2 regions of the Heyndrickxia sp. FW510-T9 genome follow, and region 2 is predicted to be linked to the other one. Evidence: riboswitches for the same ligand, from Rfam matches in the RefSeq annotation. Region 2 holds a riboswitch; the other holds the start of a gene.
The links. Region 2 has a riboswitch for FMN ahead of ribD (bifunctional diaminohydroxyphosphoribosylaminopyrimidine deaminase/5-amino-6-(5-phosphoribosylamino)uracil reductase RibD). Riboswitches for the same ligand answer to the same signal wherever they lie in the genome.
Positions count from the first base shown of each region.

Region 1: it holds a riboswitch for FMN, as region 2 does, so the genes downstream of both, AC3WJF_RS05900 (ECF transporter S component) here and ribD (bifunctional diaminohydroxyphosphoribosylaminopyrimidine deaminase/5-amino-6-(5-phosphoribosylamino)uracil reductase RibD) in region 2, are expected to answer to the same signal.

Region 1 is NZ_JBYSWK010000007.1:108,123-112,548, forward strand. It holds gene AC3WJF_RS05890 (GerMN domain-containing protein) at 1-1,070, shown strand, start outside; gene AC3WJF_RS05895 (peptidoglycan DD-metalloendopeptidase family protein) at 1,290-2,150, shown strand; FMN riboswitch at 2,255-2,389, shown strand; gene AC3WJF_RS05900 (ECF transporter S component) at 2,541-3,107, shown strand; gene AC3WJF_RS05905 (ferredoxin) at 3,316-3,564, opposite strand; gene AC3WJF_RS05910 (YpbB family protein) at 3,781-4,426, shown strand, end outside.
Region 2 is NZ_JBYSWK010000048.1:18,653-23,078, forward strand. It holds gene AC3WJF_RS18640 (alkaline phosphatase family protein) at 1-759, shown strand, start outside; gene AC3WJF_RS18645 (YjcZ family sporulation protein) at 847-978, opposite strand; gene AC3WJF_RS18650 (YjcZ family sporulation protein) at 1,020-1,139, opposite strand; gene AC3WJF_RS18655 (cytosolic protein) at 1,366-1,674, shown strand; FMN riboswitch at 1,850-1,996, shown strand; gene ribD (bifunctional diaminohydroxyphosphoribosylaminopyrimidine deaminase/5-amino-6-(5-phosphoribosylamino)uracil reductase RibD) at 2,218-3,309, shown strand; gene ribE (riboflavin synthase) at 3,316-3,972, shown strand; partial or broken gene ribB (3,4-dihydroxy-2-butanone-4-phosphate synthase) at 3,986-4,426, shown strand, end outside.

The DNA.
Region 1 (4,426 bases), on a different contig from region 2:
GAGTTAAAATGAAGATGAATAGGAAACAAAAAAATAAAAAGCATATTTTGATACCTACATTATCAATTATTGCAGCAGCGATTTTATGTGTGCTGATTTCCCCTGTATTTTTCCAAAATAATCACTTGGAAAGCAAATCAATGGACATAGCAAATCATAAAAATATTGTAAGTAAATCTGGAAGTGCACCACAATTTAAAGCGAATGATAAAAAAGAGGCGGCAGATATAAATTTGTATTCACAAAATACAATTGACCAAATTAATAGAACAGCAGTTTATAAAGAGGATTTGGCAGGGAATAATTTATTTACATACGGTGTTCTAACGGAGGATGCTATTGTTGTGCCTGTGAGTGTAATCGCTCCTAAAAATGACAGCGACTGGATAACACAGTTTAAGGCAGTAGCAGAAGCATTTTCAAAAAAATTACCGTCCTTAAACAATTATCTTCCTTTACACGGTGATATTCAGTACGATAATGATTCGAAAAAGGTGCATGTTATTATTGAGAAAAGTACAATTTCTTCTATAGCTGAACAGTTTACATTAAATTTGAACAGTATTGTTCAATATACGTTTGCATCTCAGGATGTAAAAGAGGTTGATTTTACAGATGAAAATGGTAAACCAATAGATTTAGGTGAAATAGGAGAAATAATACCTCAAGTAATAAATAAAACTCCACAAACTGCATATTTTTTGTACCAATCTAGTGATGGTGGAAAGTATTTATTGCCTACAGATGAAAGTTATCCAAATCTACAGTCAGCTTTGGAAGAAATGAAGACGAAGCCTGATGACTTCCATTTTCCAGTTATTGATCAGAATACAGATGTGACAGTACATAAAGATAATGTAGACATAGCGACGGTTCAATTTGCTAAGAAAATTAATTTAGAAAAGCAAGAAAATTCTATGCAAATGGTGGAAGCCATATTACTTACAGCAAAAAACTTTGGGTATACTGCTATTCAATTTAAAAATCTTGAGCCTTATAGGTGGAATGGATTTGATTTTTCCAAACCGGTGAATGTTCCAATTGCTGCAAATCTAGAAAGTGTGAAATAATGGCATTTTTAAAAGAAGTCGACAAAACGGCTTCTTTTTATTTTTTCTAATTTTACCGAATATCAGTCTTAGATGGTTAGATTTAACTTAATCATGAATATATTTTCCTGATCCGTAAACACTAAATTTTACTCTAGCAAACTCATTATTGACATTATGTTCTAATGAGAAACAGACGCTCATATGGTTAAGCAAGAGTAGTCCAAGGAGGGGAAGATGATGAAAAAGGTCATAATCCATTTGTTAATGGCTATTTGTGTATCTCTATGTATAAAGGGCGGAAATGTTAATGCTGCTAATATAGATATTAAAACAAGTACTGAAAGCTGGTTCTTTCCTGCAAAGGGTGAAATATCTGATGTATTTAATTCAAGAGGTGGGGAGCATAAGGGAATAGATATAGCAGGCACATATAGATCCCCGGTTTATGCAGCTGATAAAGGCAAAGTTGTAAAATCATATTTATCACAATCTTATGGTAATGTAGTGTTCATTCATCATGCGAATGGTTTTGAAACAGTTTATGCCCATTTAGCAAAACGAATTGTCATGGAAGGTGAACAAGTACAAAAGGGAGAAAAAATTGGATTAATGGGTAACACAGGTGAAGCATCCGGAACACATCTTCATTTTGAAATTCACGAAGGAGAATGGACGATTGATAAAAAGTATGCAATTGATCCGTTTATTGTATTTGGAAATGGAGAAATTGGTCAGCTAGTATTTGCATTACAGCATGATCCATACGGCATTGCAGAGGTTTCGAAGCCAGTAATCCATGAACAACAAAAAGACGTACTTATGCCTTTTTATAAGGCTGAAGAATTATCATATGACTTAAATAAACAAAGCATCTCCTTAATATATAATACAATTAATATGAAAAATATGGATAATAATACATACATTGTTAAAAAAGGGGATACTCTCTTTAGTATCTCAAAAAAATTTAGTATATCAGTCGATACGTTAGTAAATTTAAACCATATAAAAAATAAAGATTTAATTTATCCAAATCAAGAATTAAGCTTAGATGAGAAACCGGTAAATATATTGGAGAATGTCTTTAAAACAAAATAATTTACATTTGGATAATTTTCACAGGAGAAAATTCTTTGCTAGTAAAGCATAAATTTCTTCCCAATTGATTTTATTTAAGTTATAATGATGAAGAAAATAATATGGTTCATCTTCGGGGCTGGGTGTAATTCCCGACCGGCGGTGATGAAGCAATTGCTTCTAAGCCCGCGAGCCTGTATTAGGCAGGATTTGGTGTGATTCCAAAGCCGACAGTAAAGTCTGGATGGGAGAAGATGAAGGTTAGCCAGTATTCAAAATGATGTCATTTTGAATACCTATTTGTGATGCCTTTAAAACTCCCTCAAAGAAATTATCTTTGGGGGTTATTTTATTTCGGCATGCGGCTACCTTTCTTCAAGCTGAGGTGAATCTCAAAAGGAGAGAGGAATTTTGCAAAAAATGAATTTGAAGTCTTTTGTAAGTATTGCAATGCTGGGGAGTTTAGCATATTTATTGATGATGCTAAAGTTTCCATTACCTGCACTACCCACTTTTTTAACTTTTGACTTTAGTGATATACCCGCTTTAGTCGCAGCAGTAGTATTTGGTCCACTTGCAGCTATTATTGTAGAAGTAATAAAAAATATATTGGACTACTTAACCTTTGGAGATGCTGCTAGTATACCAATAGGACATTTAGCAAATTTAATGTCTGGACTTTTATTTGTTCTTCCTACTTATTATATTTATAGAAAATTTAAATCGAAAAAAGGGATGACCATAGGGTTAATTTTCGGTACTTTTTCTTTAGCATTATTAATGAGCATATTAAATTATTTTGTAATATTACCAGCATATGCATCATTAGTTAATTATCACATTCAAGATGTTAAAGCATATATAATTAGTGGGGTATTGCCATTTAATATTGTGAAAGGTTTGCTAATTACGATTATTTTCATGTTAATCTTTGTAAGAATGCAAAAGTGGCTAGAAAAACATTCACTAGTAAAATAATTAATTTATATTAAACAAGCATGCAGCAAATTTTGCTGCATGCTTGTTTTTATTCAGGCTTTTTCGTATAGATTGTTGCTTTTTATACGGTGTCTAAATTCTTTATTTAATTTAGTTTCGGGGCATCTTTTCTGACAAGGATTACTTATTCTAAATTTGAAAGAAATAATTATGAGATCCAAAACAACAAAGTATAAGATAAGAGCCTTTATTCATGTTTTAAAGGGTCACCATCAAAAGGTTCGTCGGCGACTTTAATGGATTCAGTTGGACAACCTTCAAATGCATCAATCATATCATCCTCTAGAATCTCTGGTATTTCAGTAACTCCTTGATTATCATCAAGAATAACATATGCGAGACCTTCATCATCATAATCATAAATATCAGGTGCAGCTGCCCCACATGCTCCACAAGCAATACAAGTATCTTTATCTACAATCGTATATTTAGGCATACGTATTTTACCTCCTAGTAAATCAACTCTATTCACTTCACTACAAGTGATAAGTAAAAATAAATTTTTCCCCACACCTCATTTTAAGACTCCATTATCTACATTTCAATAAAAAGCCTTTCTAAGAGAAAATTCTTCTAATTTTGTTCATAATTTATGAAATAACATTGAGATATATGCTAAAATTAGACATAAAAAGACAATAGGTGTTAAACTATGACTTTTTTAGAAGTATTAATACTATGGGCCTTAAAAAAGATTAAAAATGAGCGCACAGTTTACTCTGTGTTCCATTTATTAAACGGTAAAAAATCAAGCCAAACCATTCAAGACGCATACCTTTATCAGATTGAGTCTTTATTTTATACTTTTCCCCATTTAACGAGAACTTCCTTTGATACCAGCTTAAAATCGCTTGTTAATCAATCATTATTAAGGTTAAATTCAGATCATCACTATTATCTAACCGATCAGGGGGAATATCAACTACATTCGTATTTAACTAAACAACCGTTTCCTGCTTTTCTGAATGGAATGAAATATCAGGATCACACATTTGTATTTTGGAACCGGTTAGCGATTTTCGTACAAATATTATCAAACTTAATTAATGAAAACCGTCATTACTTTCCCATAAGTCGTGATGCGGAGTTGTTAAGATGGGTTAAACAATTTATGATCTCACAAAAAAAGTCGAAGCGCCAATTGGCAACCGCCCTTTATGAAGAACTTCACTGTATTTTTTCGGATAATTCACCAGACTTACCAGAAATTTTGGTTTTGAGATTAACAGGATACAAACAAATTGGAAAGACTGTTGAACAGACTGCTAGTAAGCTAAAAATGGAAACGACAGAATATT
Region 2 (4,426 bases):
ATAAAGGGGATACAAAAAGTAGATCAACAATTACAAAAAATCCTCAATCAGTACCCTTCCTGGGATGAAGCTTTGGAAAACAATATATGGATTATTTCAGGTGACAATGGACAAGCATGGATTAGTACTAATAAAAAAGAAGCGTTAATTGACCTTAGAGATCTATTGAAATCGTATCGGATAGTTAAATTAAAAAAGGGGGTAACACCTCAAGACGAAATCATCCTATGTGTGAACGAAAGAATGGTTTTTATATATACATTAAACAATCAAAATGTGCCATTAAAAGATATCGCAAAGATACTGAAAAATGATCATCGGATTGATATTATTTCCATTAAAAATGAAAAATTAGTAACTGTTACATCTGGAATACATGATGGGTATCTTCAATTTCATCCTGAAGGAGATTTTTTCGATAAATATGGGCAATCATGGTTCTTAGAAGGGAATACAGAAATATTAAATCTATCTATTACGAATAAAATCATAAAATATGGAGCTTACCCTGATGCATTAGCAAGATTATACTCCTCTTTTTTCTCACATGAAGGGGACTACCTCATTGCTAGTGCAAAACCTGGACACGAATTTATTGGAGAAGGATCTCCTACTCATATTGGAGGTGCAAGCCATGGCGGTCTGCACATGGAAGATTCGTTAGTGTCTATGATTGTTTGTGGCACTTCTACTGTACCAAAGCACTTACGAATAATTGACTTTAAGGATTGGATTTTGTCAATGGTTCAAGAAAAATAACATACTATACAAAAACCAAAGAGACCTCAGAAGGGCCTCTTTTTATATAAAAATTAAATTGGCGTAGAGTAGGTGAGTCAACTTATACTAAGCCCAACAAATTGCTCCAATAATAATTAGAAGGATAAACAATACGACAATAAGGGCAAATCCCGCCCCCATACCACCAGTAGGGGCTGGATATGCGTATCCTTGATTTCTACAACCACCGCACCACATAAAAGTCACCTCCATTTTATGAGAGAAAATTCACCTATTTATTAATAGCCCATGCCACCGCCATAGCCTCCTCCAAGAAATGCAGCTCCAACTATGATTAGTAGGATAAATAAAACAACAATTAGAGCAAATCCTGCTCCATAACCACCGCCATCAGACATGCCAAAACCTCCTTTATGTTCGGATAAAATAAGGTATGTTGTTTATGAAAAAGTGGAAAGGCATTAAAACTACTTTAGAAAAAACATTCCTAAAAATAATGATACAGTCTAAAAGAACTAACGAAGGGACAAATATTTAAAAATAAATATGCTTAGAAAACCATAGGGGAATAGTATTGTCATTAGTCCGCATAATAAGGTGAAAAGAGTTAAGGAAGTGGAATAGTTGAAGGGAAGAAAAAAATATACCGATAAAGAAGAAATATCCTATACAGATGTATCAACTGTTGAAGCGAGAAAAAACTTCATTCATCCTGAAGATTTACCAGAGGGCTCTTATGGTGCTCCTGGCGGTGCCAATACACCTGTTCAAGGAAAATCTACATCATGGGAAGAAGGACAAAGGTCATACAGTAACTTCAACTATGAATTTAAATCCTTCCATCAGGATCTACCAAGGGAATATCCAGGTGCACATCCTACACATGATGATCCGGATGAAAATCAAGAGCCGCCATATGATGAAAGTAATTAGGCTAGTTTTTTTATAACGAGTGAAAGCAAGGGGAATAGATACTTGCTTTTTTAACTCTTGAGTGATATATTTTTAATCATTATTTAGTGATAAGATTTTGTTACCGTTTAATAAATTTTTATAATGCTAAATAATAGTGGATTTTTGATAACTAAAGGATATTAATAAAACTAAATAGTTCCTTCGGGGTCGGGTGAAATTCCCAACCGGCGGTGATGAAACGAAAGGTTTCTAAGTCCGTGACCCGGTTAACGGTTTGTTAAACGGTGGAGCTGGTGAAAATCCGGCACCGACAGTATAGTCTGGATGGGAGAAGGAAAAAGCTAGGTTTGAACAAGGGATTAGTATACCCTTATTTAACCTCTATTTGAGCTGCCTTTTATTAAAGGACCCTGAATTTTAATTATTCATGGGTCCTTTTTTTATGCTTTAGGAAATTATACTTCAAATTATCACTCGATGAAATTACACTTCAAATTTCACTCATTCGTACACCGATGAGCAAGGCGCCTGCGCATTTGTTCTTTCTAAAGGAGAATTAAAATGAATGATTTTGACTACATGAATTTAGCTTTAACAATAGCAAGTGCAACAACAGGACAAACCTCGCCAAATCCAATGGTAGGAGCGGTTCTTGTTAAGGATAATCAAATTGTTGGATTAGGTACCCATATAAAAGCCGGTGGTCCACATGCGGAGGTTCATGCCATTCAAATGGCAGGAGAAAATGCAAATGGTGCAACACTTTATGTGACACTAGAACCTTGCAGTCATTATGGAAAAACTCCACCTTGTACAGATTTAATCATTCAAACCGGGGTGAAAAAAGTATTCGTTGCAACAGTAGATCCAAATCCGAAAGTTTGTGGAAAAGGTATTCAAAGTATGAAAGACGCAGGTATTGAAGTGGAAGTTGGCATACTTCAGGAAGAAGCAAGTAAGCTGAATAAAGTATTTTTTCATTATGCTAGCTCAAATCTTCCTTATGTAACAGTAAAAACCGCTATCAGTCTTGACGGCAAGATTGCAACGGTAACAGGGGAAAGTAAATGGATTACCAGTGAGGAAGCAAGAGAGGATGTTCATCGGTATCGTCATATGCATGAAGCCATATTAGTCGGCGTTAATACAGTCATAAAGGATAATCCAATGCTGACAACAAGATTAAAAAATGGGGGTAAAAACCCCATCAGGATTATCTTGGATACGACTTTGAGAATACCTTTGGAAGCGAATGTAGTGAAGGATAAATCGTCCAAAACCTATATTATAACTGGACATAAGGTAGACGCTCGAAAAGAGAGAACGATAATTGGGCTAGGAGTAGAAATCATCAAAATGGATCAATCCACCATTTTAATTAATGAAATGCTTAAAGTGTTAGGTGAGCGCGGCATTACCTCCATCTTTGTAGAAGGAGGCGCAAAAGTTCAAGGTAGTTTCCTGAAAGAAAATGCATTTCAAGAAGTAATCACCTACATCGCCCCGAAACTAATAGGCGGAGATCGTGCACCTATTACATTTGGTGGAAATGGGATAGAACAAATCAAGGATGTTCCGCTACTTCGTTTTTCGCAAATTGACAATATCGGAAATGATATAAGAATCATTGCAGTACCAATGGAGGTGACATAATAGCAAATGTTTACAGGGATTATTGAGGAAATAGGGGCGGTTCAAGCAATAAAGCGTACTGATGATTCATTTGTACTGACCATTAGCGCAAGTAAAATAATGAATGATATCCATTTGGGTGATAGTATCGCCATTAATGGAGTGTGCTTAACAGTCACAGACTTTACAGATAAACAGTTTTCAGTTGATGTCATGCCTGAAACTATAAAAGCTACAAGTCTAGCGGCGGTGACTCGTGGATCAAATGTAAATTTAGAAAGGGCTATGGCTGCTGGTGGAAGATTCGGAGGTCATTTTGTTTCTGGGCATGTTGATGGTATAGGAACCATCATGATGAAGAAAAAAGTAAAAAATGCTGTGTACTACGAAATCGAGATGAATAAAGAATTATTAAAATATATCATTCAACGTGGATCTGTTGCTGTAGATGGGACAAGCTTAACGATTTTCGGTATTAGTGAAAATAGCTTTACCCTATCTATTATTCCGCACACCCTTTCTGAAACAGTATTGGGGTCAAAAAATGTAGGAGACATCGTAAATATAGAATGCGATATGCTTGGGAAATATTTGTCCCACTTTTTAAATAATAACCAAACAATTTATACTAAAAAGGATTCCGGGATTACAGCTAAGTTTTTAGAAGATAACGGATTTACATGAGGAGATGCTTTCAATGTTCCATACAATTGAAGAGGCAATAAATGATTTGAAGCAAGGTAAAGTAATCATCGTTTGTGATGATGAAAATAGAGAAAACGAAGGAGATTTTATTGCGATTGCAGAAAAAGCGACGCCAGATATCATTAATTTCATGGTTACATATGGACGTGGTCTAGTTTGTGTTCCAATTGAAAAGGAATTAGCACAAAAACTCGATTTAGCGCCAATGGTGTCTAAAAATACTGATTCACATGAAACAGCTTTTACTGTAAGTATCGATCATAAATCAACTACCACGGGGATATCCGCCTTTGAACGGTCTGCTACCATTCTGCAGCTAATTGATAAAAGATCAACTGCTCCCGACTTCAAGAGACCAGGTCATGTGTTCCCGTTAATTGCTAGGGAAGGTGGCGTAATACAAAGACCTGGACATACAGAAGCAGCCGTTGAT